Regions from separate parts of the Erwinia sp. GW821-FHT03D09 genome, predicted to be linked through region 2. Evidence: predicted binding sites of a transcription regulator. Region 2 holds the regulator's gene; the other holds the start of a gene.
The links. Region 2 encodes Fur, which represses iron uptake genes when iron is present. Its sites were predicted from a motif close to ATAATAATGAGAACNACTATCAA; they were not measured.

Region 1 (15,039 bases), on a different contig from region 2:
AGACGATACCCGGCTGTACCATCAGCGCGGCCATGCCGGTGTAGTGCATCGCCACCACACCGCTGCCCATAATCACCGCGCCCACGCTTAGCCGATACCAGGGAAGTTCACCGTAGCACACCGTCCACAGCGCGAAGATCGATGCCGCGACGGCAATCACCATCGACACGATGGTCAGAGTGGCGTCATAGCTCATCACCACCGGCAGGCTCATCGCCAGCATGCCGATAAAATGCATTGACCAGATGCCAACGCCCATGGCGAAGCCACCACCGAACAGCCAGAGCCGAGCTACCTTGCCGCTGGCGGTGGCGACCCGTCCGGCCATGTCCAGCGCGGTATAGGAGGCCAGAAAGGCGACGATAAACGAGATGATAACCAGCAGCTGGTTGTAGGAGCTCATTAACATGTGACGATCTCGGGAGCTGTGTGTCAGGGCGTAAGTCTCCCCGTACTCAGCGGTGCTGGCCCCGAATCGATTTTGGGATCCAGCCGCCGTTACGGGATGAAAATGATTAAAGAGGCTGATTTAACCATGCAAATTTCCCTATAATTTATAAAGTTTATTAATCTTCCTCTCCTTGAGAGTGAAAATAGCATCACCTCAAAATTTCGCCTAGTTGATGGTAAGAATATTCTTGAAATTCTTTTCCCCACGCCAAACTCAAAAGGATCGTCCATTAATAAACTTCGTCGCCGAAATATAATTTTTTTTCATTAAGAGGCTTCACACCGCGAAAACACCTGCCTATAGTTAATTCAAATAATTTAACCTGTTAAGACAGGTAACATAATATGACCGAAGTACGCTTCAGTCATAGTTTGGTTATTTTTCCCTTACCTTTGCTGCGTTTAGCGTTGCTGCCGTGGCATTTCATCAGGCGAAAAAGTTCTTTACTCACTCTAATCATTAAGGAATGGTTATGAAAATAAAGCTTTTTCTGCTGGGCTGTGGTCTGAGTATGGGTGTGGCCACCTCGGGGATTGCTGCAACCACCGGGACCATTGAGGCAACACTGACCTTAACCGCCGGCTGTCTGGTCAACGGACAACCGGCCACCACCAACGCCAACTTCGGTTCACTTAACTTCGGTAGCCAGGTTGCCACCTTCGGTTCATTACAGGCCGCGGTTAGCGGGTCGCAGGGGGCCGGTATTTTCGTCCGCTGTACCGCCGGTGAAGACTATAATCTGCAAATTACCGGCAGCCTGAACACCGCGCCCACCACCGTGTTCGGCACCGCTCCGACGACCGGTGCGCGCTACCTGATCCGCGCTACCGATGCAACGCGCGGCGTGGTTTATGGCCTTTACCCTTCTGCGGCGTCCACCACGCCGATTGTCAATAACACCACCGTCACTCCGCTGGGAACTGCCGATCAGACCTACGGCGATAACTACACCATCTACGGTAAAATCGACGGCAACAACAGCGCCCTCGTCCCCGTCGGGGTTTATGTCGATACGATCAATGTAGCCGTAAACTACTGATAGTTGGCAAAAGTATGGTGCAGGATCGCATCCATTCATTGACGTTCTGCTGGCACTTACTCACTCCGCTGCTGCTCAGCAGCAGCGGGTGGTCAATGCCAAATCCCGTCGCCGTTGAGGTGAAAGCCAGCATCGTTAACGGCTGCGTGATTTCCGGTACGAATCCGAGCGCGATAGGTACGCTCAATTTCGGAACGCTACCCGGCATCAACTCTACTGCGACAACGGCTAGCGCGGTCTTTGCCAACAATACCACCATCATTCTGGCCTGCACGCCGGATACCACGCTGACGATGAGCATCAACGGTGGCCTTAATTACGCCAACGGCAGCCGCAATATGAAGATCGCGAATAATACCGACGTCGTGCCCTACGCCCTGTATACCAACGCCGCACATACCGCGGCAATCCCGCTAAATACGGCTCTGACCGTTACTTACAACAATGCAAGCAATATTACGTTGCCAATTTATGGCCTGGCGCAGATCCCACGGGTTAACCGGGCCGGCACCTACACCGATACGTTAACGGTAACGTTAAACTGGTGATTTATTTCAAAGAAAGGAAACGCTCATTATGAAACACTCGCGCATCACCGGATTCGGCTTTCTGCTTTTAGTCTCTTTTGTTGCTTTTAACAGCTGGGCGGCAAACTCGGTGCTTTTGTGGCCGATCGACCCGAAAATTGCGAGCGATGAGAAAGCCACCGAGCTGTGGATGGAAAACCGTGGGGACAGCACCACGCTGATGCAGGTTCGCGTGTTCCTCTGGCAGCAGAAGGACGGCCAGGACCAGTATCAAACTCAGCAGCAGGTGCTGGCCAGCCCGCCAATGGTGCGGATTGAGCCCGGAAAAAAACAGCTGATTCGCCTGGTGAAACAAACGCCGGTCCCTGCCGGTGAAGAAACGGCATTCCGCATTCTGATTGACGAGCTCCCGTCGCCGCAGGCGCAAAACACATCGCAAAATCAGGCCGGGCTGAATTTCCAGATGCGCTATACCGTGCCGCTGTTCATTTACGGTAACGGTGCCAGCGTCACCAGCAGCAAACCGCAGCTGGCATGGAAGCTGGTTAACAAAGATGGCCATCAGGCGCTCGAAATTACCAACAGCGGTAGCGGGCACGCCCGCCTGAGCCACGTCTCGCTCGGCGGGCGCAGCGTTTCCGACAGCCTGCTCGGCTACGTTTTACCGCATTCGAGCAATACTTTCCCCCTCAGTTTTTCGGCAGCGGCGAATGCTGAACTGAGTGCGCAATTGAGTGATAAAACCGTCTGGCGCGGCCGCAGTTCACGCTAACCGATGAAGATTGACTTCGTGGCGTCAACTCCCCTGAAGCTGGCTATTATCGGCCTGAGCGGCTGCCTGCTGCCGCTGTTCGCCGGTGCCGAAACCTGGAACGCACTGCCGCCGCCGCCGACGGCGCCGGCTCCTGCGGGCGAGGCACAAAGCTGGATGCTGGGGCTGATGTTAAACGGCTACGATACCGGTGAGGTAGTCAGCGTTCAGTTCCAGGGCGATCACTATGTGATGCGCGCCGGCGATTTAATGAAGGCAGGCATCCCCAGCTCGAAGATTAACTCGACGATGATGGACGTCTCGGCGATGGAAAACGTCAAGGCCGAGTATGACCGTCATGGGCAGCGCCTGCTGCTGACGGTGCCGCCGGAGTGGCTACCGCAGCAAACATTCGGTAAAGCCATCCAAAACGGCCCCCGCATTGACGGCCTCAGCAGCGCGGGTGCGCTGTTCAATTACAATGTTTACGGCAGCCAGACCGACAGCGGCGGCAGTCGTCTTTCGGCCTGGAACGAGCTGCGTCTGTTTGGTGGCTGGGGGCAGTTTTCCAACAGCGGCATTTTACAGCGCCAGCTGTCCGGCGACACCGATCTGGGCAATACCTATACCCGCTATGACACCTGGTGGTCGAATCAGAATGAAGATAATGCGCTGACCCTGCGGGTGGGCGATCTGGTGACCGATTCCCTGGCGTGGAGCAGCAGCGTGCGCGTCGGCGGCATTCAGCTGGCGCGTGACTTCTCGCTGCGACCCGATTTAATTACTTACCCCCTTCCCTCGTTCTCGGGCCAGGCCGCCGTGCCGTCCACCGTCGATCTGTTTGTCAACGGTTACCGTACCAGCAGCAACAGCGTGCAGCCTGGACCCTGGTCAATGACCAATCTGCCGTTCGTTAGCGGCGCGGGCAGCGCGGTGGTGGTGACCACCGATGCTCAGGGACGCCAGGTGACCACCACCCTGCCGTTTTACGTCGCCAGTAATCTCCTGCAGAGCGGCCTGTCGGACTATGCGGTTTCTACCGGGGCGCTGCGCGAGAATTACGGCCTGGAAAACTTTGACTACGGCCCGCTGACCGCCAGCGGCTCTTACCGCTATGGCTTAACCGACTGGTTAACTCTGGAGAGCCATGCCGAAACGGCCGAGTCACTGGCACAGCTGGGGGGAGGCGGTCAGTTGCGGGTCGGTTCGCTGGGCGTGGTCAACGGCTCCGTCAGCCAGAGCCAGATGATGGGGCAAAGCGGTAATCAGTACAGCTGGGGCTATCAGTACAGTACGGGCCTGTTTTCCGTAGGCATGCAGCAAACGCTACGATCCAGCGGCTATGGCAACCTCGCGCTGTACGGTGACCGCGACAATGGCGAAACGTGGAACAATGCCGACCAGGAATACTACACGCTGAGCCGGCGCAGTGCTCAGTACAGCGCCAGCCTGTCGCTCGATCAATACGGCAGCCTGGGTGCCGCGCTGATCGACATAACCAGCGGCAACGGCGATCGTACCCGGCTAATCAACCTGACCTGGAGCCGCGGACTGTGGGGTGGCAGCAGCATTTATGTCTCCGCGAGCCGGGACGATCAGGCGGAAAACTGGGCGGGTGCCATTTCGCTCAGCGTGCCGTTCAGCAGCCTGATCAGCGGCGGGACCAGTATAGAACGCGATGCTGAGGGCAAAAATTCCCAGCGCCTGTTTGTCTCCCGCGCGATGCCGAGCGACGGCGGCTTCGCCTGGGATGCCTCATGGGCGAATCAGAGCAGCAGTGGCGACTACCGCCAGGGCAGCCTGCGCTGGCGTAACCAGCAGGTGGAAACGTCCGGCGGCTTCTACGGTGACGATGAATACATGACCAAGTGGGGCCAGGTTAACGGCTCGCTGGTGCTGATGGACGGCCAGCTGTTTGCCGCCAATCAGGTGACCGACTCCTTTGTACTGGTGAAAACGGGCTACCCGAATGTTGGCGTACGCTTCGAGAACCAGTTACAGGGCAAGACCAATAATAAAGGGTACTTGCTGGTGCCGCGCGTGACCTCAAACTATGCCGCTAAATATGATATCGACACGCTCGACCTGCCCGCTAACCTGGGTAGCGCAGATGTGGAAAAACGCGTGGCGGTGAAGCGCCAGAGTGGCTATATGCTGGATATGGAAATCAAGCAGCTGCGCGCCGCCAGCGTCATTATCAACGATCAACACGGCCAGCCGCTGCCGGTGGGGACCGCAATTATCCGTACCGCTCCACCGGCGGAAGTAGTCGGCTGGGATGGCATCGTGTGGATGGATAACCTTGAGCAGCGTAACTCGATTCGCGCCAGAACGCCGGACGGCAGCACCTGCGAGACGGAACTCACCCTGCCGAAAGAAATGCCGGACACGCTGGTGACCTATGGTCCGCTGGTTTGCCCGCTGTCGTCCCCTTCAGGAACTACACCATGAAACGAGTTTTATTATTCCTGACCTTTATTCTGCTGATGAGCGGATCGTGGCTGGCGCAGGCGGCCTGTACCCTTAGCCCGACAAGTGCGACGGCCAGCTTTGGTACCATGACCTCGTTTGCGGTCACCACCGCGCAAACCACGCTGAATGGCACCTACACTGTCGATTGTGGTGCCGGGGTATTAACGTTGCTGGGCAACGACAATATCACCGTCAGACTGACGGCTGCGACCTTCTCATCCAGTACAACCCAGGCGGCGCTTGGGCTGGGCACCGATCGTATACCGCTGCAGGTGTGTACCGACGCCAACTGCACATCGGTGGCCACGCTGGGCGGCACGGGAGTGATTATTCCACGCAGTACCCTGCTGGACCTCGCCGGGCTGTTAAATGGATATCGCTTTCCGATCCCGCTGTATGTACACCAGATGCCCGGCGCGGTGGTGGCAGCTGGTAACTATACAGTGCTGCTGACGGTGACATTTACCTATGACATCTGTACCGCTATTGGCATTGGCAATTTCTGTGTGCTGGGCAACCGCCAGCAGGGTACCTTATCTCTACCGATTACGCTGAATATGACCGTCACGCGCGACTGCACCACTATTACCGCGCCGGGCATTAACTTCGGTAGCGCGCCGCTGCCCGCCAACTTCCAGACGGTCAGCCAGTCACTGAATGTGATCTGCACCAAAGGCAGTACCTACACCGTGGGCATTACCAACGGCGGCTATCCCGTGGGCACCCAGCGCTATATGGCTTCCGGCAGTAACCGGCTGGCCTACCAGATTTATAAAGGCACCACCGGCACCACCTACTGGGGCCCGACCGGCACCGATCGCGTTGACAGCAGCACGGCCAGCGTCACCAGTACCGATGGCTTAACCAAAACCTTCAACTATCGCGCACTGATTATCAGTACCCAGACACCGCAGCCGGCGGGGAGCTATCTGGATTCGGTGTCCGTCGATGTTGCGTTTTAAATTAATGTGCAGATTTTAATCATCATGTGCATTGTTAATTATTTGTTACCAAAGTAAATATCCTGTGCCCGGTAACGGTGATGTGTATCACATTAATACCGTTACCGGCAGGCTAAAACGGGGGAAATTACAATAAGGATGTCCCCATGATCCCTGAGACAGTCAGCACTTCATCGCGGCAGGGCGGTGCCAGAACGATTTTTAACGTTACCAGCGGTAACTTCCTCGAAATGTACGATTTTATGGTGTTTGGCTACTACGCCACCGCCATCGCCAAAACCTTCTTTCCCGGCGACGATCCCTTCGCTTCACTGATGCTGACGCTGATGACCTTCGGCGCCGGGTTCCTGATGCGTCCGCTGGGGGCGATTATTCTCGGTTCCTATATCGACCGCCAGGGCCGCCGTAAAGGGCTGCTGTTAACGCTGGGGCTGATGGCTATCGGCACGCTGACCATTGCGCTGACGCCGGGCTATGCCACGTTGGGGATGGCAGCACCGGTACTGATCCTGCTGGGGCGTTTACTGCAGGGCTTTTCCGCCGGGGTGGAGCTGGGCGGCGTGTCGGTGTATCTCTCCGAGATTGCGCCTAAAGGTAAAAAAGGGTTCTACGTCAGCTGGCAGTCAGGCAGCCAGCAAATTGCGGTGATCTTCGCCGCGCTGCTCGGGCTGGGCCTGAATCATCTGCTGGATAAAGGCCAGGTCAGCGAATGGGGCTGGCGTATTCCGTTTGTCATTGGCTGCATGATTGTGCCGTTCCTGTTCTGGATACGCCGTGCTCTGGAAGAGACGGAAGCCTTCAGCCAGCGTAAACATCATCCCACCATGGGGCAGATTACCCGCTCGGTGGCGCGCAACTGGGCGCTGGTGCTGGCGGGTATGCTGATGGTGGTCACCACCACCGTGATGTTTTATATGATCACCGCGTTTACGCCGACGTTTGGCAAGACGGTGCTGATGATGAGCGATAAGCAGAGTTTTCTGGTGACGCTGTGCATCGGTATTTCCAATCTGTTCTGGCTGCCGGTCATGGGTGCCGCCTCCGATCGTTTTGGCCGCCGCCCGCTGCTGCTGCTGTTTACCGTCCTGATGATTTTGACCGCGTGGCCGGTGCTGCACTGGCTGGTCGGTTCACCGAGTTTTGCTCATCTGCTGGAGGCGGAGCTGTGGCTGTCGTTCCTTTACGGCAGTTATAACGGTGCGATGGTGGTGTATCTGGCCGAGGTGATGCCTGCCGAGGTGCGCGCAACCGGGTTTTCGCTGGCTTACAGCCTGGCTACGGCGCTGTTTGGCGGCTTTACGCCGGCGGTGTGCAGTTATCTGATTCATGCCACCGGCGACAAGGCGATGCCGGGCGTATGGCTGACCGTGGCGGCAGTGTGTGGCCTGGTCGGGACGCTGATTATTAAGCGGCTGGTTAAGCAGTATCAGGTTCGGCGGTTGTCAGAGCCGGCGATTCCGGTTTAGCTGGGGTCGGCTGGCCATTCGGTACTCACGCCTACGGGCTGTCTCCGCTCATCCGGCGGTCCTCGCGCCGCTTCGCGGTGCCATCACTCCGCTCGTCAGCCTCACGGACCGGCACAGACGCGCGTCCTGCGCGGCTGTGCCTTTCGGCCGCGTCCATGCGCCCGAATCCGGGCTTCCTCTCTCCGTTCAGCGCTGCGGATTGCCGGATGAGCGGAGACAGCCCGTCTGCTTTGCTCTGTTCGTGTTGCCTTTGCGATGACCACGACCTAAGCGAGCATGATTTAACCGGGGAAGCTGCTTCTGCGGTAATTAGTCAATACGCAGCGCTGAGGCGCAGGCGGCGGGGCCGGAGATACCAGGTGAAAAGAAGAAATGAGCGAATACAAAAAATGGCAGCTGGCAAGAAGCGAGCACGGTTTATGCGGGGGAGCAGCCTCTGCGGCGGTTGGGTAATCCGCAGCGCTGAGGCGCAGGCGGCGGGGCCGGATAGACCAGCAGGGATGCTGGGCTAAGGCCTGGCGCGGGCAGGACGCCCGCTCCGGGCCGATCCGCAAGACCCGCTGCCGGAGCCGAGGGCACCACGCAACGCGTGGCGCGAGGACCGCCCAACCGCCGCAGAGGCCGCTCACCGGACACCGAACCCACCTGCCACCTGCGGCACACATAAAAAAAACGCTATCTGAAAGACAGCGGTTTTATTTTAAACCGGAGAAACATCACCCGAAACGGCAGCCCTTAAATCGGCAACCGTTACCCGGTTATTTCGACACGGTTTCCATGCCCATCAGGCCAATTTTCAGATAACCCGCCTGACGCAGCTTATCCATCACGCCCATCAGCGTTTCGTAACTCACTGACTTATCGGCCTGGAAGAAGATAGTGGTATCTTTCTTGCCTTCGGTCTGCTTAATCAACGCATCCACCAGCGTCTCTTCCGATACCGCATCATTACCGATAAACAGCTGGTTGTCGGCCTTAATCGACAGATAAACCGGTTTTTCCGGGCGAGGCTGCGGGGTACTGGTTGAGGCCGGCAGATTGACGCGAACGTCAACGGTAGCAAGCGGCGCGGCGACCATAAAGATAATCAGCAGCACTAACATCACGTCGATAAACGGCGTCACGTTGATTTCGTGCATTTCACCGTTGCTATCGAGATCTTCGTTTAATCGCATTGCCATAACGCTTAACCTACCCGCAGTTTCTGCGCTGACTGAACGCGGTGAGAACCTTCGCTAGCGGCGAGGTCAAGATCGCGGCTTTGCAGCAGCAGAACCTGTGCAGCCACATCGCCCAGGGAGGCTTTATAGCTGGCAATCATACGGGCAAAGACGTTGTAGATAACAACCGCAGGAATTGCCGCAACCAGACCAATCGCAGTGGCCAGCAGCGCTTCCGCGATGCCCGGTGCCACAACGGCCAGGTTGGTTGTCTGAGTTTTCGCAATACCGATAAAGCTGTTCATGATGCCCCATACGGTACCGAAGAGACCCACGAATGGCGCAATCGCACCGATAGTCGCGAGGTAACCGTTACCGCGACCGGCGTGACGGCTGAAGGCGGCAATGCGGCGCTCAAGACGGAAGCCGGTGCGCTCTTTGATCCCGTTGTTATCATCGGTACCGGCAGAAAGCTCCAGCTCGTTTTCAGCTTCTTTAATCAGCAATGCGCTGAGGCTCTGATCGGTGAAACCGGCGCTGATTTTTGATGCTTCATCCAGCGAACGTACGGTTGCCAGCTGCTGCTGCTCGCGCTTCAGACGTCTGCGTGCGGAACTCAATTCGATTGTTTTGCTAAAGAAGATGGCCCAGGTGACAACGGATGCCAATAACAGTCCAATCATTACGGCTTTAACCACGATGTCTGCATGCTGGTACATGCCCCAGACGGAAAGGTCCATCTGCATCAAATCATTTGTCACGCTGTGTCTCCAACATCTAATTGCTGATAGCGAAAAAATTCAGGCCAGATCATACCAAACCCGTTAGGAATTGATAGTAGTTCTCATTACTATTTACACCCTATAAGACATTTTTTGAACACTTTTTTTCTCATTTGCGGATGTGATGGCGCTCACAGTGAAATTTTATCACTTACCTGCAGGCCGAATACCTCAGGAGAGGTAGCCGTGTTAACGTAAAACCATAACTGAATAAAGAGACCGTTTTAATGACCAGTAAAAAGATCGAAACGGCCCTGGTGGCCGCCGGACGCAGCAAACGATACACCCAGGGATCGGTGAACAGCGTGATCCAGCGCGCTTCTTCTCTGGTTTTTGACACCGTAGCCGATAAGAAACGCGCCACGGCCGGGCGCGCGAATGGCGAACTGTTTTATGGCCGCCGGGGTACCCTCACCCATTTTTCACTGCAGGATGCGATGACTGAACTGGAAGGTGGTGCGGGCTGCGTGCTGTATCCGTGCGGTGCTGCAGCCGTCGCTAACGCTATTCTGGCCTTTGTAAACGCCGGTGATAACGTGCTGATGAGCGGCAGCGTTTACGAACCCACTCAGGACTTTTGCACCAAAATCCTCAGCAAGCTGAACGTCAGCACCACCTGGTTCGATCACTGCATCGGGGCTGAGATCGCCGATTTGGTGCAGCCCAACACCCGCGTGGTGTTCCTTGAGTCGCCGGCCTCCATCACCATGGAAGTGCAGGATATTCCCTCAATCGTAGCGGCGGTGCGCAGCAAAGCACCGGATGCCATTATTATGGTCGATAATACCTGGGGCGCCGGTATCCTGTTCCGCGCGCTGGATGTCGGTGTAGATATCTCCATCCAGGCAGCGACCAAGTATCTGGTTGGCCACTCGGATGCGATGATCGGCACCGCCGTGGCCAATGAGCGCTGCTGGGCGCAGCTGCGCGAAAACTCCTATCTGATGGGCCAGATGGTCGATGCCGATACCGCCTATGTCACCAGCCGCGGGCTACGTACGCTGGCCGTGCGCCTGCGTCAGCATCAGGAGAGCAGCATTCAGGTTGCACAGTGGCTGGCAGATCGTGATGAAGTTGAGCGGGTGAATCATCCGGCGCTGCCGCAGTGCAAAGGCCATGAATTCTGGAAGCGAGATTTCAGCGGCTGCAGCGGCCTGTTCTCCTTTGTGCTGAAAGAACGCCTGAGCAGTGAACGGCTGGCGCATTACCTTGATAACTTCAACCACTTCAGCATGGCCTACTCCTGGGGTGGCTACGAGTCGCTGATCCTCGCCAATCAGCCTGAAGAACTGGCGGCTATCCGCCCCGCAGGCGGAGTGGATTTTAGCGGCACGCTGGTTCGGGTACATATCGGACTGGAGCACGTTGACGATCTGATCGAGGATCTGCGAGCAGGCTTCGACAGACTTAGACAATAATTTCCACTACTTCAACAAATTATCAATAAGGCGCACTGTTCGCGCCTTTGATCAAAATATCTGGCACGATTTGCGAGTACTATAGGGACATAGCTGTAGTTAACGGGATAACGAATGGGTGTTTTACACGAGATTGTTCAGGCGCTCTGGCATCAGGATTTTACCGCGCTGGCCAATCCGGATGTAATTTGGGTTGTTTACGGGATTATGTTTATCACGTTGCTGCTTGAAAATGGTTTGCTTCCGGCTTCATTCCTCCCCGGCGACAGCCTGCTGCTGCTGGCCGGTGCCATGGTCGCCAAAGGCGTTATGGCGTTTATTCCCACCATGCTGATCCTGACTGCCGCTGCCAGTATTGGCTGCTGGCTGAGCTATTTGCAGGGCCGCTGGCTGGGTAATACCCGGCTGGTGAAAGGCTGGCTGCTGCACCTTCCTGCACAGTATCACCAGAGGGCGTGGAATCTGTTTAACCGCCACGGGCTGCTGGCGCTGCTGGTTGGCCGCTTCCTCGCCTTTGTGCGAACCATTCTCCCCACCATGGCCGGTATTTCCGGGCTGAAAAACGGCCGTTTCCAGCTGTTTAACTGGCTCAGCGGACTGCTGTGGGTAACGATTCTGGTAACGCTCGGCTATGGCATCAGCCAGGTGCCGTTTATCAAACGCCATGAAGATCAGGTCATGGCGATTCTGATGATTCTGCCGCTGGTGCTGCTTTGTGCGGGGCTTACCGGTAGCGTGGTGCTGGTTCTGAGGCGTAAAAAGGCTCGCTAATCCGGGCCGGTTTTACCCCGGCTGCCGCATCCGCGTCATCTCTTCCCCCGGCGTCACGCCAAAGTAGCGTTTGAACTCGCGCGAGAACTGCGAGGCGCTTTCATATCCCACTTTCATGGCCGCCACGCTGGCCTTCATCCCTTCCTGCAGCATCATCATGCGCGCCTGATGCAGGCGGTATCTTTTCAGGTACTGCAACGGCGAGGTGCTGGTCACCGCCTTGAAGTTATGATGAAACGCCGAAACGCTCATGTTGGCCTCCGCTGCCAGCAGGTGAACGCTCAGGTTATCGGTGAAATGATGTTCAATGCGCCACAGTGCGCGGGCAATCTGGCTGAACTGCGTTTGTCGGCTGACCAATGCCAATAGCGCCCCACCGCACGGCCCCCGCAATACATAGTAGAGGATCTCACGCACCAGCTGTGGACCCAGCACGCGCGCGTCACGCGGATTGTTCATCATATCCAGCAGGCGTTCGGTGGCGTAGAGCATCTCTTCCGTCAGCAGCGCGGAGTGAATACCGCAGGTTTTTGGCTCAGGATGGAAAGCATCGTCATCACCAATATCCATCAGCAGATCCTGCAGCTTCAACGGATCGACCCGCAGCATCATGCCGGCCAGAGGCGCTTCCGGGGTGGCAAATGTTTCGCATTCAAACGGCAGCGGAACGGTCAGCATCAGGTATTTATTGGCGTCGCAGCTGAATACGCTGTTACCCAGGTAGCCGGTTTTTTGTCCCTGAAAAAGGATCACAATCGCTGGCTGATGCATCACCGGAGTGCGCGACATGTGTCTGTCAGCATAAATCAGGCTGATGCCGGGTACCGACGATATTCCCTTGTTCTGCGTCACCAGGCCGACCACTTGGCGGACCAGCCGTTCACACGTCGCGCTTCTGTTCATCCACTCTTCCCACTGCTAAAAGTTTTACGTCAGCATCATCACCTGACATCCGTCATTTCTCCAGCAGTTTGGAGAATCAGGCAAGATTCTGGCAGAAATGTGCATTGAGCAATGTTCACCTGCTGCGCACAATGATTCATCTGATAAGCGTCATCCTTCCAGGATTACCGCGATGAGCAATTTCGTACTGCACACGCCCACCCGCATCCTGTTTGGCAAGGAACAAATCTCCCAGCTGGCCGCATCCATCCCCGCCGACAGCAAGGTACTGATCCTGTTCAGCGGGGGCAGCGTTAAGAAAAATGGCGTGATGGACCAGGTCTACGGCGCGTTACAGGGCTTTGATGTTCAGGAGTTTGGCGGCATTGAACCTAACCCGGATTTCTCAACGCTGATGCAGGCGGTAGAGATCGTTAAACGGGATAACATCACCTTCCTGCTGGCGGTGGGTGGCGGTTCGGTGCCGGACGGCACTAAATTTATCGCCGCTGCGGCGCTTTATCCGCAGGACCCGTGGCATATTCTGGAAACCGGCGGCGCTGAAATTGAACAAGCGCTGCCTGTCGGGGCGGTGCTGACGCTGCCCGCGACGGGCTCCGAGTCCAACCGCAGCGCGGTGATTAACCGTCGCGCCACTCACGATAAGCGGGCGTTTCGCAGCAACCACCTGTTCCCACTTTTCGCGGTACTGGACCCGGTTTACACCTACAGCCTGCCGCCGCCAGATCGCCAACGGCGTAGTGGATGCCTTTGTGCATACCGTTGAGCAGTACCTTACCTATCCGGTTGATGCCCGCGTGCAGGACCGTTTTGCCGAAGGCCTGCTGCTGACGCTGGTGGAAGAAGGCCCTCGCGCGCTGGCGGAGCCGGAAAATTATGACGTCCGCGCCAACGTGATGTGGAGCGCAACCATGGCGCTGAACGGCCTGATCGGGGCTGGTGTGCCGCAGGACTGGTCAACGCATATGCTCGGACACGAGCTGACCGCGCTGCACGGCATTGACCACGCACAGACGCTGGCTATCGTGCTGCCGTCGCTGCTGAATATCAAACGCAATACCAAACGGGAAAAACTGCTGTAGTATGCAGAGCGCGTCTGGGGGATCGCCGACGGCAGTGAAGCGGAACGTATTGACGGCGCGATTGCCGCTACGCGAGAATTTTTCGAGCGGATGGGTATCGCTACCCGGATGTCCGATTATCAGCTCGACGGTTCATCGATCCCCGCCCTGCTGGAAAAACTGGCAGAAAAAGGGCTTACCGCGCTGGGTGAACGGCAGGACATTACGCTGGAAATCAGCCGCCAGATCTATCTGGACGCACACTAGCCCCCACGAATCTTCTGCTTATCAACTAGACTTAATTCCATCAACCGGTGCCCCTGCACTGGTTTTTCCGCAGAAAAGGAGCGAACATGGCAGATCAACCAATCATTAAACTGCACGATGGCAATATGATGCCGCAGCTTGGGCTGGGCGTCTGGCAGGCCAGCGTGGATGAAGCGAGAAGTGCGGCGGTGACCGCGCTGGACGTCGGTTATCGTTCGATTGATACCGCAGCGATCTACAAAAATGAAGAGGGCATCGGCCAGGCACTGCGTGAAACTAACGTGGCGCGGGAGGATATTTTTGTCACCACCAAACTTTGGAATGACGACCAGCTGAATGCTGAAAAGGCGCTGGAAGCCAGCCTGAAAAAACTGCAGCTGGATACGGTAGACCTTTACCTGATGCACTGGCCATGCCCGGAAAAAGATACGTTTGTCGCAGCATGGCAGGCCATGATCAAGCTCCAGCAGCAGGGGCTGACCAAAAGTATCGGCGTGTGTAACTTCAACGAGCCGCATCTAAAGCGATTGCTGGATGAAACCGGCGTCAGCCCGGTAATCAACCAGGTCGAGCTGCACCCGATGCTGCAACAGCGCACTCTGCATTCATGGAACGCGATGCATCATATTCAAACGGAATCATGGAGCCCGCTGGCACAGGGCGGTGAGGGTGTTTTCGATCAGGAGATTATCAAACGGCTGGCGCAGAAATACGGCAAAACCCCGGCACAGATTGTTATCCGCTGGCATCTGGACAGTGGTTTGGTGGTGATACCGAAATCCGTGACGCCATCGCGTATTAAAGAGAACTTTGAAGTCTTTGATTTCCGACTGGAGAAAACAGAAGTCAGTGAAATCGCCTCGCTCGATCGTAATAACCGCCTGGGTCCTGACCCGGAAAGCTTCAACTAGTCCGCCACGATTTGCCCGCTTCAACAGCGGGCAAATCGCCCTGTATCTTATAACACAGGGTTTACCAGCATCTGCCCCGCCGTGCCGCGATCGGCCAT
Region 2 (15,039 bases):
CGACTGAAGGCTACAATTTCGAAGCCTCTAAAGGCCTGGCCGATGACAACCACTTCCTGGGTCTGGCGATTGACGAAGACCGTCAGCCTGAACTGACCAACGAACGCGTTGATAAGTGGGTTAAGCAGATTTTTGATGAGCTTCAGCTGAAAGAAATCATCGAAGCCTGAGCCAAACGGCCTGATGTGAGAGACACCTCACATCAGGCCAATGGTTTTTCCTATAGAAGTAATAGATACGTATTTGTAAATACCACCTGTAAAAATGTACAATAACCCCATCGGTTATCCGCTTTCTCATCCTCCAGCATCCCTTTAACGATCTTTTATGATCGTTGTGCGATGGGATGAAATAGAGCGAAATGTTAACTTTGTAAGATTTGGACGCAGGCCTCACTGGACGTAATGACATTAATCCTTACATCCAACAGTGGCTTCAGGCATTCCTTGTTGTTTTCATTTCGATGTATGAGTTCTATACTGTGACGCATCCAACTCTAGCGTCAACCGATGTTCAGGGCTTTTCAGCCACTAAGTGACTAGCAAAGTAACAGGACAATATCCGCATGACTGACAACAATACCGCATTAAAGAAGGCCGGCCTGAAAGTCACGCTTCCACGACTGAAAATTCTGGAAGTGCTTCAGGAACCAGAAGGCCATCACGTCAGTGCGGAAGACTTGTATAAGCGCCTGATTGATATGGGCGAAGAAATCGGTTTAGCCACGGTGTACCGCGTGCTCAACCAGTTTGATGACGCAGGGATCGTTACCCGTCATAACTTTGAAGGCGGTAAATCCGTTTTCGAACTGACTCAGCAGCACCACCACGATCATCTGATCTGCCTGGACTGCGGCAAAGTTATTGAGTTCCGCGACGAATATATCGAAGCACGTCAGCGTGAAATCGCGACTCGCCACGGGATCAAACTGAGCAATCACAGTCTGTACCTCTATGGCCATTGCTCTAAGGGCGACTGCCGCGAAGACGATACGCTGCACGACGAGTAATCCATTCTGAAATCAGTATGAAACCGGTGGCCATCCACCGGTTTTTTTTGCCTGTTATCCGGCATAGACCGGCAGGACGTTCCAGTACGAAAGTAGAGAAACCAGCGCATTCACCGCGCCGAAGATCAGCACCAGTACGATTGGTGCCGTTCCCCCTCTTACCTGCCAGGCTGCGGTAGTAAAACGCTGCCTGGCCTTTCGCGCCAGCATTGCAGGGGTAATCACGGCCCAAAGTGTAGCCGCCAGCCCGGCATAACCAATCGCCACAAGAAAGCCGTTTGGCCAGATCATCGCCGCCGTCAGCGGCAGAATAAAGGTGACCACCGTCGTTTTTAACCGACCGAAGGCTGTACGATCAAACTTAAACAGATCGGCAAGGTAGTCGAAGAACCCCAGACTAACGCCAAGGAATGAACAGGCGACGGCAAAGTTCGAGAAGATATCCAGCAGCAGATTCAGATGGGGGCTGTGCAGCACACCCGAAAGTGCGGCGACCAGCACGTCGATATTTCCACCCTGTGCTGCAATCGCTTTGAATTCATGGCGCGGGATATTGCCCATCGTGCCAATAATCCAGATAAAGTAGATGATCAGCGCCAGCAGCGTGCCGAATACCAGACAGCGACAAACCCGGCTACCGTTCTTCTGATAGTAACTGACCAGCCCGGCGATATTACCGTGATAGCCAAATGACGCAAGGCAGAATGGGATCACCATCCACAGATAGCGAAGGTAATGGCTTTCCTCCCCATGACTGTCCAGCAGTTTCACCGGTTCGATATGCCATAGCAGTCCGCCAAAGATAATCAAAAACGTAATGACTTTCGCACCGAGAAAAATCAGCGTCATACGACTGACCATTGCCGTGCCCAGCCAGATAAACACCGCCACCAGAAGCGTAAAGGCGAAACCGGCACTACGGGCAGAAACCGGCAGTGAGAGCTGGCTCAGCGTGTGCTGAATAATCGCTCCGCTGGCGGAGATATAGGCATAGGTCAGTATCCCCAGAACAAAGGCGACAGACAGACCGTTAATCAGATTCCAGCCCCGTCCCAACAGATCGCGAGTGATCGTGTCAAAGCTGGACCCGGCAGGGTAATGCAGGCTGGCCTCCAAAAACAGCAGCCCGGAAAGCAGCATGCAGAACCAGGTGACAATCAGTAATGCTGATGACCAGAGAAACCATGCACCGGACATCACCACCGGTAACGAGAACATCCCGGCACCGATAATCGTGCCGCTAATAATTAGCGTTCCCCAGAGTGTAGAAGGCGGGCGGGCGGTGGAAACCGGTGAATCCATGACTAATCCTTAGCAAAAATAGGAAACTCGCCGCCATAACCGGAATTATTCACTGGATGAGCGGCATTAACGCCGCACATTCTACACCAGCCCGAACCCGTGAACTAGTACAGTATTCAGTTTATTACCATGGTTTCCTGCAGATAGCGCCAGCGTGGCGGTTGGGTTGCACAGTTAATCACCGCCAGCGAAATACGATGCGAATGATTATCCTGCTGCTGTTGCAGCTCGTGATACTGAATAATCACTTCATTCCCCCGCTGCGAAATAACGTTGCACTGCTCAATGCTGATCATCATTCCCTGGCGCGCGCCGGTTAAGCGGTTGAATAAGGCCTCAACCTCTGCCAGCACCAGGCTTTTACCTGTTGGGGTAATCATTACAAAGTCATCGGCAAAATGGGTCAGCAGCTCGGCAGTCTTGCTGCCGTCACCGTGAAAGACAGCCTCAATCAGCTGATGCAGAACAATGACGCTCTGTGATGCTTTGTTAGTGAGATCGATCATTGGATTTCCTTATGAAAACGTCGTTGATAAATCAGCCACAGCGGAAGCAAACCGCTAATGGCCGCAATAATAAATGCCAGATGCCACGCCTGTTCACCAGGAAAATAATGGCTCAGCACCGCCAGCAGCAGCGTAAATAACGCAGTGCCGAGGCTGAACGTCAGCTGCCGGTTAATATTCCACAGCGTACTCCCCCGGCTCATTTGCTGCTCGTTCAGCTCAATCAAGGCCGTGGTCTGCGCACAGTTTGCAGCAATCCCGCCACCGCTCCCCATCAGCAGATAGGCCGCACACAGTATCCCACTGCTGCTTGTATCACTGACTAAAGATAACAGCGCAATGCCGCCACTATGCAGCAACATACCGCAGCTGAATAAGCGGGGTCGCCTACCCGATAATAAATCCGCCCGGCCACCAGCATCGCCACCAGCGCGCCGGCGCCGTAAAGCAGCATAAAGCTACCGGTATGCCCGGCGCTGAAATGCAAAACCTGCTGCAGATAGAAAATATTGAGCAAATTAACGCCCGTAAACACGCCCGGTACGGCGTAGTAAACGGCGATGGACAGATTCAGCTGATGATTGTGCAGCAGGCTGAGATCGAGAATAGCCGTTGGTTGGCGGCGGTAATGCTGTACATAGCCCCACGCCAGCAGTAAAGAAACGCCCAGCCATAATGCAGCCTGTGGTAAAGCATGCTGCTCGCTAAACAGCGACAGGCTCCTCAACAGAGTACCCAAAGCGCCACAGACCAGAATAATTCCGGTGATATCTGCGCGTGTACGCACCGTTGCCTGTAGTCGTATCTATATCGCCGCCAGCAGCGCCGCAAGCAGGCTGAAAGGAATATTGCTGTAGAAGATCCAGCGCCAGGAAAACACATCCACCAGCATGCCTCCCAACAGAGGGGACAGCGCGGGGGCAATCAGCGCCACGCACATGATCAGCGTCGAAATAGCGGCGCGCTGCCGCCCCTGAAATAAATTAAAGGTTAACGCCTGCCCTACCGGGATCAGCAGCCCGCCGCCCGCGCCCTGGATAAAACGCCACACAACCAGTGTGTTGAAGGAGTCGGCCTGCGCGCAGCCCAGCGCGGCGATGCTGGAGATCAGCATTGAGGCGACGATAGTCTGCCGGGCGCCAAAGCGCGAAGCCAGCCAGCCGCTCAGCGGCACGATCAGCGTCAGCCCCAGAATATAACCATTGGCCACCCAGCTGATGGACTCCGTCGCCAAGGACATCTGCGCCGCAATTGACGGCAGCGCAATCGCCGACATAAAAATATTAATACAATCAATAAAAAAGCCGAGCAGAAAGATGGCCGCGACCCGATAACCATAGTGCATTGTCATACCTCCACGCGAAGCATAGCGGCGGTTGACCTGACAAATAAAGACGCATAAATTTAAATGATTGTTTGATTAAACTGAATAATCCCATGCACGCCCATCTTGATAAGATCCACACGTTTTTTGCCATTGTTGACAGCGGCAGCTTTACCCGGGCCGCCAGCAATCTCGGCTTAAGCCGCGCGATGGTCAGCCTGCATATCAAAAGTCTGGAACAGCTGCCTGGCGTCACACTGCTGGTGCGCAACACGCGAAGCCTGGCCCTTACCGGCCACGGGCAGCAGTTTTATCAGGATTTTAAGCTGATTTTCGCTGATATTGACCGGGCGGTCGCGCGAGTCACCACAGAGCATCACTCCCTCTCCGGGGAACTCCGCATTACCTCAACGTGGGAGTATGGCCAGCAGTTCCTGATGCCGCTGGTCGGCGAATTCTGCCAGCGCCATCCCCTGCTGAAACTGAACTACAGCGTCGGGGCTTCTCTTGATGATTTGGTGAGTAATAAGCTGGATGTGGCGATACGGCTGGGGGCGCTGCGCGACTCATCGCTAAAAAGCCGCAGGCTGGCAGACTATGCCATTTTACTGGTGGCTTCACCTTCTCTGGTAAAACGCTTTCGTCCGTAGGATCTGCAGGAGGTTTCCGCCATGCCGTGGATACACAACAGCAACCTGGCTCATCCCGGCCGCTGGACCTTTCGTGGAGCAAATAATCGTTTGTCCGAACTGAAGTCCGATGCCGCTTATACCGCCAACTCCGCACAAATCGTTCGTCAGATGGCACTGACCGGAATGGGTGTCGCGGTGCTGCCGGAATGGCTGGTCCGTGAAGATATTGCCGCAGGCAGGCTACAGCATCTGTGTAAAGAGTGGCAGCTGCCGAATCAACCGGTCAGTGCCGTGTTTGCCGGACAGGGGGAAATGCAGCGAAAAACCCGGCTGTTTATCGATTTTCTTTCGCAGAAATTACCGATGCAGCCGGGTTAGATCAGATCTACAGAGGCATAACGTGTTCTGTACGGCTGAAGCGCTTGCCGTCAGCGCTACTGGTGCGCACCCAGACTTCCCCGTTAATTAGTGGGCGATGGCTGTCGCTGTAGCGCTGCCAGCTGCGCCCCTCATCGATGGAATATTCCACCAGAATCCCCGGTAGCGCGGTATTTGCCTGCAGATAGCTATCGACAATTACCGCACCCGGCTGCGGCAGGCGCCAGGCAATACCGGCCTTGTCGAGCCTGGCCAGTTCACGCTGCCCCAGCAGGTTAGCAAAGCGTTGCCAGTCGCGATGCAGGGCCTGCTGGTCAACGTGGTGCGTTTTACCCCCTTGATACTCCCTTCCCTGCTGGTAATCCTGCTCCCACGCGGCGCGGTGCCAGCTGCGTTCGGCTACCGCCAATACCCGTGGAAAAATCATCGACTCAACCTGGCCGTCGGTACGAACCGTTTCGCTCCACAGCTGTGCAGACAGACCGTAAGCACCCGGCCACGGCTGTTCTGATTTGGTATCAAATGTATTGCCGTCACGGTCAACCGAGGTTTCAGCATTCTGCGGCAGGTTATCCGGCGCGAAGCTAAAGATCTTACGTTCATCGTTGTAGCGAGTACCCCAGTAGTAACCGCGCTCCAGCGGGTTAACCTCTGCAGGGAAGTCCAGATAGACATAATCCGGGTTGGAGATCACCACCTGATATCCCTTATTGGCCCAGTCGTTGACGCTGGAGGCTCCGCCCCAGAACAGCGTATCCCAGAAGTTCACCCGAACGTGCTGAGTGGCAAAATCGCTCGCGGCTTTAGCATCCTTAAGACCGTCCTGCCACGCCTGCATGCCGCCAATACCTTTTTCGGCAACGATCTGGCTGACCTTCAGGCCAAAATAGCTGGGCAGATGTGACAGGTCCTCAACCTTGCCATCCTTAATAATACGCTGGCAGACTTTAGATTTTGCCCATGGCTTGTCTTCGTTGCTCATATCCTTAATGCCCTTTCCGGCCTCAGGATGTCTGATATTGGTGTAGCCCGCTCCAAGATAGATATTTTTCGCCTCATCTCCACCAAAATGCCAGGTGGTCAGCGGCACGCCAGCCTGTTGGTGCATCAGATCGATTTCGGTGATGACCTTATCGGCAAAACGCAGCGATGAATCCAGGCACGGATTCAGGTAGCTGGTGCGATCGTAAAACTGTACCGACGTGGTATTTGAAGTATCGCTGGGATCGCGCAGACGATACTCACCGGCCTCATCCGGCTTGCCTTCGCGCATCAGCCTCTGATAGCGGGCTTCCATAGAGATCACCGCCGCTCGCGCATGAGCCGGCATATCAATTTCGGGGATCACTTCAATATTCCGCGCCCTGGCATATTTCAGGATTTCAATGTAATCGCTGCGGGTAAAGTAGCCGCTGCCGTTGTTGTCGCTGAACGGACCGGAGCCCAACTGCGGCAGCAGACACTGTTGCTCGCTAAGATCGTGGCAGCGCTTTGCCCCGGTTTCCGTCAGCTCCGGCAGGCCAGGGATTTCAATACGCCAGCCTTCATCGTCGGAGAGGTGGAAGTGGAACTTATTCATTTTCATCGCCGCCATTTGATCCAGCAGCCTCAGCACCACCTGCTTGCTGTGGAAGTTACGTGCCACGTCCAGGAACATTCCGCGATACGCAAAGCGCGGCGCATCTTCCACCCGCAGCGCAGCGATTTTTTGCGGGCCGGAAGCGGGGACCAGAGACAGCACAGACATCAGACCGTAGTAAACGCCCGCGCTGTCATAGCCCACGATGTTAGCTCCCCTCGGCAGAATTTCCAGACGATAGGCACCGGATACCGCCATGCTGTCGCTAAATCCACGGGAATCGATGCGGGTAGAGACGGGATAACCGCGAGAATTAACCTTAACGCCCATCAGCGTAAAACGCTGCTCGGCGGCGCGGGCCTCATCGGCGTTTAACCCAGCCAAATCGAGCGACACACCCCGGCTGAGATTGGCATTACCGTTTAAGCGGGTTGATTTCAACGGAGTCGGAAAAATTTCGGCCCGTAGCGCCGCAGCAGGCAGCAAACTCACGTCCGCATTTTTGGCAAAGCGGCTTTCAGCCGTCATCAGGACATTTTTATCCCCGGCGAAACGCTTCCAGTTATCGCCAAACGGCTCAACAAACGTCGTCAGATCCTCCGTATTGGTACTGACCATAATCTCCGGTTCCGCCTTACCGGCAGTGACGTACCAACGCGGCATGATATCGGTAATAAACAGCTGCCAGTATTCGTTAATAATCGGTATCTCAACGGATTCCCCGGCGGCAAATCCTTTGAACTTACTGGTCGGCTCCAGGCGACTGAGATCGCCGACAATATGTACAATACGGAACTGGTCACTGTCTACTTTGATCGTCTGGTGGACGTTGCTCATCCAGATAGCCCAGTTTTTACTGTTCACTGCCGGTCCGGGGTTGGTCAATCTGATAGTGGCGCGGTTACAGGCGGCCCAGTCCGCTCCCAGCGCAGCGCAGTCCACACCGTGTGCCGCCGCATCATTTTGCGTTACCTGATAGCTGACGCCAAACTGGCTGATACGGTGGACGGTTTGCTGGTCGTTAACGCCGTTACTACACCCTGCCAGCCCCAGCGTTGCCGCAGCGATTGTTGTTGCAATAAGCCTCATCCTGTTCCCCTTTGAGGTTCGGTTATCCATTACGCCAGTCACCGCTTAAAAAATGGTAAACGGCGCGGTGACGATAAACTTCACGTCCTTTTCATCCTGAAACATATTGCCGTATCCCCCTTCGTAGCTCGGAATACTGCTGTGATTATCGTAGTGGGTGTAGTGCAGCCTGAACTGGGTCCCTTTGCCCCAACCCTGCTGAAGTGTATAGAGTAAATCCAGATTCCACGCCGATTCGCGTACGCGTTGATGCTGATCGAATGCCGGGTTGCTGCTGGGTTTGGCATCCCATCCCCAGGCAAATGAGGTGCCCGTTTCCCATCCGGGCAGGTGAAGGCCATCCAGCTCGACCATCACGCCAGCGAACACCGCTTTTTCACCGTTGGCATTCCAGTCAGAGCGCGAATCCCACCAGACATCAAGGCGACCATTCGAACTGGCATAGGACGGGGTCATACGCTGAAGAAAATATCCCTGATTACCGTCAGCTTTGACCCAGGTGCCTTCCAGGCGGAATTTAAACGGACCGGTGCGATAACCCAAGGTGAGCGCCTGCAGCCAGGCAAGACCGGAATAGACATCGTTAACGTTTGCTGCACCGCCGTGCTCGCGATCGTGTGCGCCATAAAACTGCCAGCTGGTTTCCAGATCGTTGCCCAGCAGCGGAACGGCATAACTGGCTTTAGTAAAGAACTGGTCCATATAGCCATCGGCCTGGCCAACAGCCGCTTCCAGCTGCCACTTATTTTCCGAAGAAAATTTAGCACCAAGCGAATGCATGTAGTTCAGTTTCGTTATGCCGTCTGCCTTGCGGAAGTCATACATACGCTGATACCACGGAGCCTTATATTTATCGGACCACATATAAGAAACGGACAGATTGCCCAAAGAAGCAAAGTGGCTTGCTGTCCCTACTTCTACCCCGCGATAGGTACCCGGCAGCAGGCTCCAGTGCGGCGACATCAGCGTTTGGCCGCTCGGCTGCAGATATCCGGTACGCAGCCAGCTGCTGTTGTATTTCATTTTTAACGCAGCTTTATAGAGGCTTACGCCGTTTCTGTCACCGCTCCATGGCTCATCCCAACGGCTGTCGCCATCGCTGAAACCGATTTCGTTCGGTGCACCGGGCCCTTTGTTAGAAAGTTCTACAGCGGTAAATGCCGCCAGATCGATACCGATCCAGTCGGCGGCAAAGCCTGAAGAAAAATCGAGGTTCGCGTTAATTGTCGAGTGATGAAGATTTGAGGTGTACTGTTTATATTTTTCGCTATCGGGCTGAAGATCTTTGCGTTCGCGATGGCGCTGCCAGTAATAAACACCGCCAGCCAGCGAAGAGTCATCAATAAACCCACTGGCCAGGGCGGGCGAATTCAGCAAAACGCCACTGGAACCAGAGATAATCGCTAAAATAGTACTAAGTGCTTTAGTAAGCACGGGTTTGCGCTGCATTGAAAAATCCTTTTATCCCAGAAAAAATCCATGTCTATCAGGTAATTGCTGACCATTAATTTTAGCCAGCTGAATCCAGAACCAGTTAATTATTGGATTAGGATATTTTTTGCATCGCGAATTATCAATCAATTAAAACAACAAAAAGTGCAAAGTATGATCGACAGCACATTTAAAGAATGTAAATCAATGAGGGTGATGTTAAGGCGAAAAAAAGGGCGAATAATCGCCCTTTTATTAAAACAGAATCGGTTAGCCGCCGATTTTAGCCCAGGTATCACGCAGGCCTACGGTACGGTTAAATACCAGGTTATTAGCTGAAGAATAGACGCTGTCAGCACAGAAATAACCTTCTCGCTCAAACTGATACGCCGCTGAAGCTTCCGCTTTCTGCATACCCGGCTCGACGAAACCGTGACGAATCACCAGAGATTCAGGGTTGATGCTGGCAAGTAAATCTTCCGCTGCCGCCGGGTTTGGCACACTGAACAGGCGATCGTACAGGCGGAACTCTGCCGGTAACGCATGTACGGCGGAAACCCAGTGGATCACGCCTTTCACCTTACGTCCGTCAGCGGGATCTTTGCTCAGAGTATCAATGTCACAGGTGCAGAACAGGCAGGTAATATTACCGTCCTCATCCTTCGCCACGCGCTCTGCTTTAATCACATACGCGTTACGCAGGCGGACTTCTTTACCCAGCACCAGACGCTTATACTGCTTGTTCGCTTCCTCACGGAAGTCTGCGCGATCGATATAGATCTCGCGGCTGAACGGGACTTCACGGGTGCCCATTTCCGGCTTGTTCGGGTGGTTCGGCATGCTTATCATCTCTTCATGATGAGCAGGCAGGTTTTCAATCACCAGCTTAACCGGGTCCAGCACAGCCATAGCGCGCGGCGCGTTTTCATTGAGATCGTCACGAATACAGGATTCCAGCGCGGCCATCTCAACGTTGTTGTCCTGTTTGGTCACACCGATACGACGGCAGAACTCACGAATAGATTCCGCGCTGTAACCACGACGGCGCAGACCGGAGACGGTCAGCATGCGCGGATCGTCCCAGCCCTCAACCACGTTCTCGTTCACCAGCTGGCTCAGCTTGCGCTTCGACATAATGGCGTATTCAAGATTCAGACGAGAGAACTCGTACTGGCGTGGGTGAACCGGGATAGTGATGTTATCCAGCACCCAGTCATACAGGCGGCGGTTGTCCTGAAACTCCAGTGTGCACAGAGAATGAGTGATCCCTTCCAGCGCATCGGAAATGCAGTGGGTAAAGTCGTACATCGGATAGATGCACCACTTAGAGCCGGTCTGATGGTGGTCGGCGAATTTAATGCGGTACAGCACCGGATCGCGCAAAACGATAAAGTTTGACGCCATATCGATTTTGGCACGCAGGCAGACTTTACCTTCCTCAAAGCCGCCGCTGCGCATTTTCTCGAACAGCGCCAGGTTCTCTTCTACGCTGCGATCGCGATAAGGACTGTTTTTCCCCGGCGCGGTCAGGCTGCCGCGGTATTCACGGATTTGCTCAGGTGAGAGTTCATCCACATACGCCAGCCCTTTTTCGATCAGTTCTACCGCATAATTGTGCAGCTGGTCGAAATAGTCAGATGAGTAACGCACTTCGCCGCTCCACTCGAAGCCGAGCCACTGCACATCACGTTTGATTGACTCAACGAACTCCAGATCTTCTTTCACCGGGTTAGTATCATCAAAACGCAGGTTGCACTGCCCCTGGTAATCATTTGCGATACCAAAGTTCAGGCAGATCGACTTAGCGTGACCGATATGTAGGTAGCCGTTTGGCTCAGGCGGGAAGCGGGTATGCACGCTCTTGTGCTTACCGGACGCCAGATCTTCGTCGATAATCTGACGAATAAAGTTCGTTGGGCGGGCTTCAGCCTCACTCATCTCAATTTCCTCAATTAATGCCTGGAATAAATTCGCTACGAAATAACGGAGTATGATCCACAAAGCGGGGGACAGAGACAACCGTTTGTTACGGAAATCCAATAAAAAAAGGGCGGGAATTGCTCGCCGCCCTTTCTGCTGACGTTAGTATCGTATTTTAGCCATTAATCTCGTAGATACGGCTCTCACCGGCAACCACAGTATCGCCTGCCAGCAGTGTTAATCCGGAGAAGTCCTCAATGTTGCTGACCACGACCGGACTTATCATTGAGCGGGCATTCGCCTCAAGGAAGGCCAGATCCATCTCCAGAACCGGCTGACCGGCAACCACATGAGCCCCTTCTTCAACCAGGCGGGTAAAGCCTTTACCCTGCAGCGCAACGGTATCCAGCCCCATGTGCACCACGATTTCCGCCCCTTTTTCCGTTTCCAGACAGAAGGCATGATTGGTGTTGAAGATTTTCACCAGCGTACCACTGGCCGGCGCAACAACGGTGCTGCTGGTCGGTTTGATCGCCAGACCGTCACCTACCGCTTTACTGGCGAAGGCTTCATCAGGCACCTGGTCAATGGCTACTACGGTACCGCTTACCGGTGCCACCAGGGTACCAACAATCCCTTTACTGGCGTTTGGCACGGCCTGTGGCGCCGCAGCAGGTGCTGCTGGAACGACTGGGGTAGCGGTAGCCGCTGCCGCCGCGATAGGTCCTTTAGCAATCAGTTTTTTCATGCTTTCAGCGATGGATTCCGCTTTCGCACCCACGATCACCTGAATTGTCTGCTTGTTCAGCCGAACAATACCGGATGCACCCAGACGCTTACAGGCCGCATCGTTAACCAGTCCGGCATCTTTAACCGACAGACGCAGACGAGTAATACAGGCATCAATTACATTGAGATTATCGGAACCACCAACTGCCACGATATACTGGCGGGATAGCTGATCCATACCCTCTTCGGTATTGCTGTTTGCCTCTTCCTCTACCACCAGGTCAGATGCATCTTCGCGGCCAGGCGTTTTCAGGTTCATCATGCGAATGACGGCGCTGAACAGCACAAAGTAAACCACGAAGGCAACAACACCCATTACCAGCAGCATCCAAACGTTCTTACTGGCGGCAGGCAGGTTGTACATTAACGCATAGTCGATGGCACCCGCAGAGAAGGAGAAACCGGCATGAATACCCAGTAGCGTGGCGACAAACAGGCTGATGCCGGTTAACAATGCGTGAATCAGATACAGCATCGGCGCCAGGAACATGAACAGGAATTCAAGCGGCTCGGTAACACCGGTCAGGAAAGCGGTTACCGCAACGGACAGTAGCATACCGCCAACCATTGGACGACGCTCTTTTGGTGCGGCCATATACATCGCCAGCGCGGCGCCCGGCAGACCGAACATCATGATCGGGAAGAAGCCCGACATAAACATCCCTGCGGTACCGTCACCGGCGTAGAAACGGTTGATATCGCCGTGGAACACAGTACCTGCCGCGTTGGTGAATTCGCCAATCTGGAACCAGGCGATAGTATTCAGCACCTGATGCAAACCGGTAGGGATCAGCAAACGGTTAACGAAGCCGAACACACCTGCTCCGAATGCACCTTCAGCCACAATCCACTCACCACCGGCGTGAATCGCGTTCTGAACCGGCGGCCAGACATAGCCAAAAATGGCTGCCAGCACCAGACAGAAGAAGCCCGTCGCAATCGGCACAAAACGCTTACCACCGAAGAAACTAAGGAAGTCAGGCAGTTTAATGTCGGCCCAGCGGTTATAGGTTGCACCCGCAACCAGACCGGTGATGATCCCGGCCAGCACGCCCATATTGATCGCGGGATTGATGGTGACCATCGCTTTAGTCAGGATGAAGTAACCTACCGCACCGGCCAGCGCTGCGGCACCGGCATTATCTTTTGACCAGGTTGACGCAACACCGATTGCGAAGATTAGCGCCAGGTTATCGAAAATTGCACCGCCGCCCTGCGCGATGAACGGCATATTCAGTAAATCAGGCTGACCAAAGCGCAGCATCAGTGCAGCAACCGGTAGTACGGCTATCGGCAGCTGTAGTGAACGCCCCAATCGTTGAAAGAATCCTAAAATATTCACCTTTTCCCCCTTTGAACCCGTTAAGGTGCCAGAAATCGTTTATTTTTTTACGGTCTTCTGCAGTCTGAGTGACAGTATACACCACAGCCATAAGTGTAAAAAAAAATTAATTCGCTTCGCAAATTATATCGCTACTTATGTGACTAAAATCACCAAAAATAGCATTTTTGCAACCATTACACTGGTCAACAGAACAAACTTATTTTATTATACGAAAAATCAAAACGAACTTATCCCTCTGTTATCTGTTCGTAATCACGTTACGATAATTCTTAACTAGCAGAGCAGCGTTTTAGACCTATTTCATATTGTGCAATTGACGAGGTTCATCATGAGACTGATTCCACTGGCAACATCTCCTCAGGTCGGCAAGTGGGCAGCACGCCACATTGTTAACCGCATTAATAACTTTAAGCCTACCGCAGAACGCCCTTTCGTTCTCGGCCTGCCAACCGGCGGCACCCCACTGGAAGCCTACAAGCATCTTATTGATATGCATAAAGCGGGCCAGGTTAGCTTTAAGCATGTTGTCACGTTCAATATGGACGAATACGTGGGTCTGCCGAAAGAGCATCCTGAAAGCTACCACAGCTTTATGCACCGTAACTTTTTCGATCACGTTGATATTCAAAGCGAAAATATCAATCTTCTCAATGGTAATGCGCCTGATATTGACGCAGAATGTCGTCAGTATGAGGAAAAAATTCGCGCTTACGGCAAAATCCATCTGTTTATGGGTGGCGTAGGCAACGATGGACACATCGCCTTTAACGAACCCGCCTCCTCTCTGGCTTCACGTACCCGTATCAAAACGCTGACCCACGATACCCGTATCGCCAATTCGCGATTCTTCGGCAATGATGTGGATCAGGTACCCAAATACGCACTGACCGTGGGCGTGGGTACGCTGCTGGATGCAGAGGAAGTGATGATTCTGGTTACCGGGCACCTGAAGGCCCACGCACTGAAAGCGGCTGTTGAAGGCAACGTGAATCATATGTGGACCATCAGCTGCCTGCAGCTGCATGCGAAATCCGTTGTCGTCTGCGATGAGCCAGCAACCATGGAATTGAAAGTGAAGACCGTGAATTACTTCCGCGAAATGGAAGCGGAAAATATCGCCGGTCTGTGATGCCGGGAGGTAAGCCTCCCCTTCACCGATCGCATCCGGCCAAACACGGTTTCGTTAACGCTGGCCGGATCGTACCAGCATTAAGAGTCAGGAGAATGACTATGTACGCTTTAACTCAGGGTCGCATTTATACCGGCCATGAAGTCCTCGACGGGCACGCAGTGGTGATCGCTGACGGCCTGATCGACCGTGTTTGCCCGCAGGGCGATGTGCCCGCCGGTATTGAAATCCGTGACGTCAACGGTGCCATTATTGCCCCTGGCTTTATCGATCTGCAGCTTAACGGCTGTGGCGGCGTGCAGTTCAATGATGACCCTGCTGCAATCAGCGTTGAAACGCTGAATATTATGCAGAAAGCAAATGAAAAATCCGGCTGTACCAGCTTCCTGCCAACGCTTATCACCAGCACCGACGAGCTGATGAAGCGTGCGGTTGAAGTGATGCGGGCCTGGCTGGCACAAAACAGCAATCAGGCGTTGGGTCTGCACCTGGAAGGTCCGTGGCTGAATCCGCTGAAGAAAGGAACTCACAATCCGGCACTGATTCGTGCACCGGATAAAGCGCTGGTTGATTTCCTGTGTGAAAATGCGGACGTGATTACCAAGA

Region 1: exbB (tol-pal system-associated acyl-CoA thioesterase) is a predicted target of Fur. The motif match lies at 9,660-9,682, and genes of this name have one in related genera.

What each region holds. Positions count from the first base shown of each region.
Region 1 is NZ_JBWKUK010000016.1:97,366-112,404, forward strand. Features, by position in the region: gene AC07U6_RS16610 (putative bifunctional diguanylate cyclase/phosphodiesterase) at 1-409, opposite strand, end outside; gene AC07U6_RS16615 (spore coat protein U domain-containing protein) at 924-1,490, shown strand; gene AC07U6_RS16620 (Csu type fimbrial protein) at 1,505-2,038, shown strand; gene AC07U6_RS16625 (fimbrial biogenesis chaperone) at 2,064-2,789, shown strand; gene AC07U6_RS16630 (fimbria/pilus outer membrane usher protein) at 2,793-5,219, shown strand; gene AC07U6_RS16635 (Csu type fimbrial protein) at 5,216-6,202, shown strand; gene AC07U6_RS16640 (MFS transporter) at 6,349-7,668, shown strand; gene exbD (TonB system transport protein ExbD) at 8,427-8,849, opposite strand; gene exbB (tol-pal system-associated acyl-CoA thioesterase) at 8,855-9,589, opposite strand; gene metC (cystathionine beta-lyase) at 9,838-11,028, shown strand; gene AC07U6_RS16660 (DedA family protein) at 11,143-11,799, shown strand; gene AC07U6_RS16665 (AraC family transcriptional regulator) at 11,812-12,702, opposite strand; partial or broken gene yqhD (alcohol dehydrogenase) at 12,875-14,030, shown strand; gene dkgA (2,5-didehydrogluconate reductase DkgA) at 14,117-14,941, shown strand; gene ftsP (cell division protein FtsP) at 14,989-15,039, opposite strand, start outside.
Region 2 is NZ_JBWKUK010000009.1:33,361-48,399, forward strand. Features, by position in the region: gene fldA (flavodoxin FldA) at 1-170, shown strand, start outside; gene fur (ferric iron uptake transcriptional regulator) at 566-1,009, shown strand; gene mtr (tryptophan permease) at 1,064-2,311, opposite strand; gene AC07U6_RS10490 (hypothetical protein) at 2,428-2,817, opposite strand; gene AC07U6_RS10495 (hypothetical protein) at 2,814-3,179, opposite strand; gene AC07U6_RS10500 (hypothetical protein) at 3,140-3,604, opposite strand; gene AC07U6_RS10505 (MFS transporter) at 3,623-4,162, opposite strand; partial or broken gene AC07U6_RS10510 (LysR family transcriptional regulator) at 4,255-5,151, shown strand; gene AC07U6_RS10515 (beta-N-acetylhexosaminidase) at 5,159-7,819, opposite strand; gene chiP (chitoporin ChiP) at 7,865-9,268, opposite strand; gene glnS (glutamine--tRNA ligase) at 9,521-11,188, opposite strand; gene nagE (PTS N-acetyl glucosamine transporter subunit IIABC) at 11,346-13,301, opposite strand; gene nagB (glucosamine-6-phosphate deaminase) at 13,633-14,433, shown strand; gene nagA (N-acetylglucosamine-6-phosphate deacetylase) at 14,535-15,039, shown strand, end outside.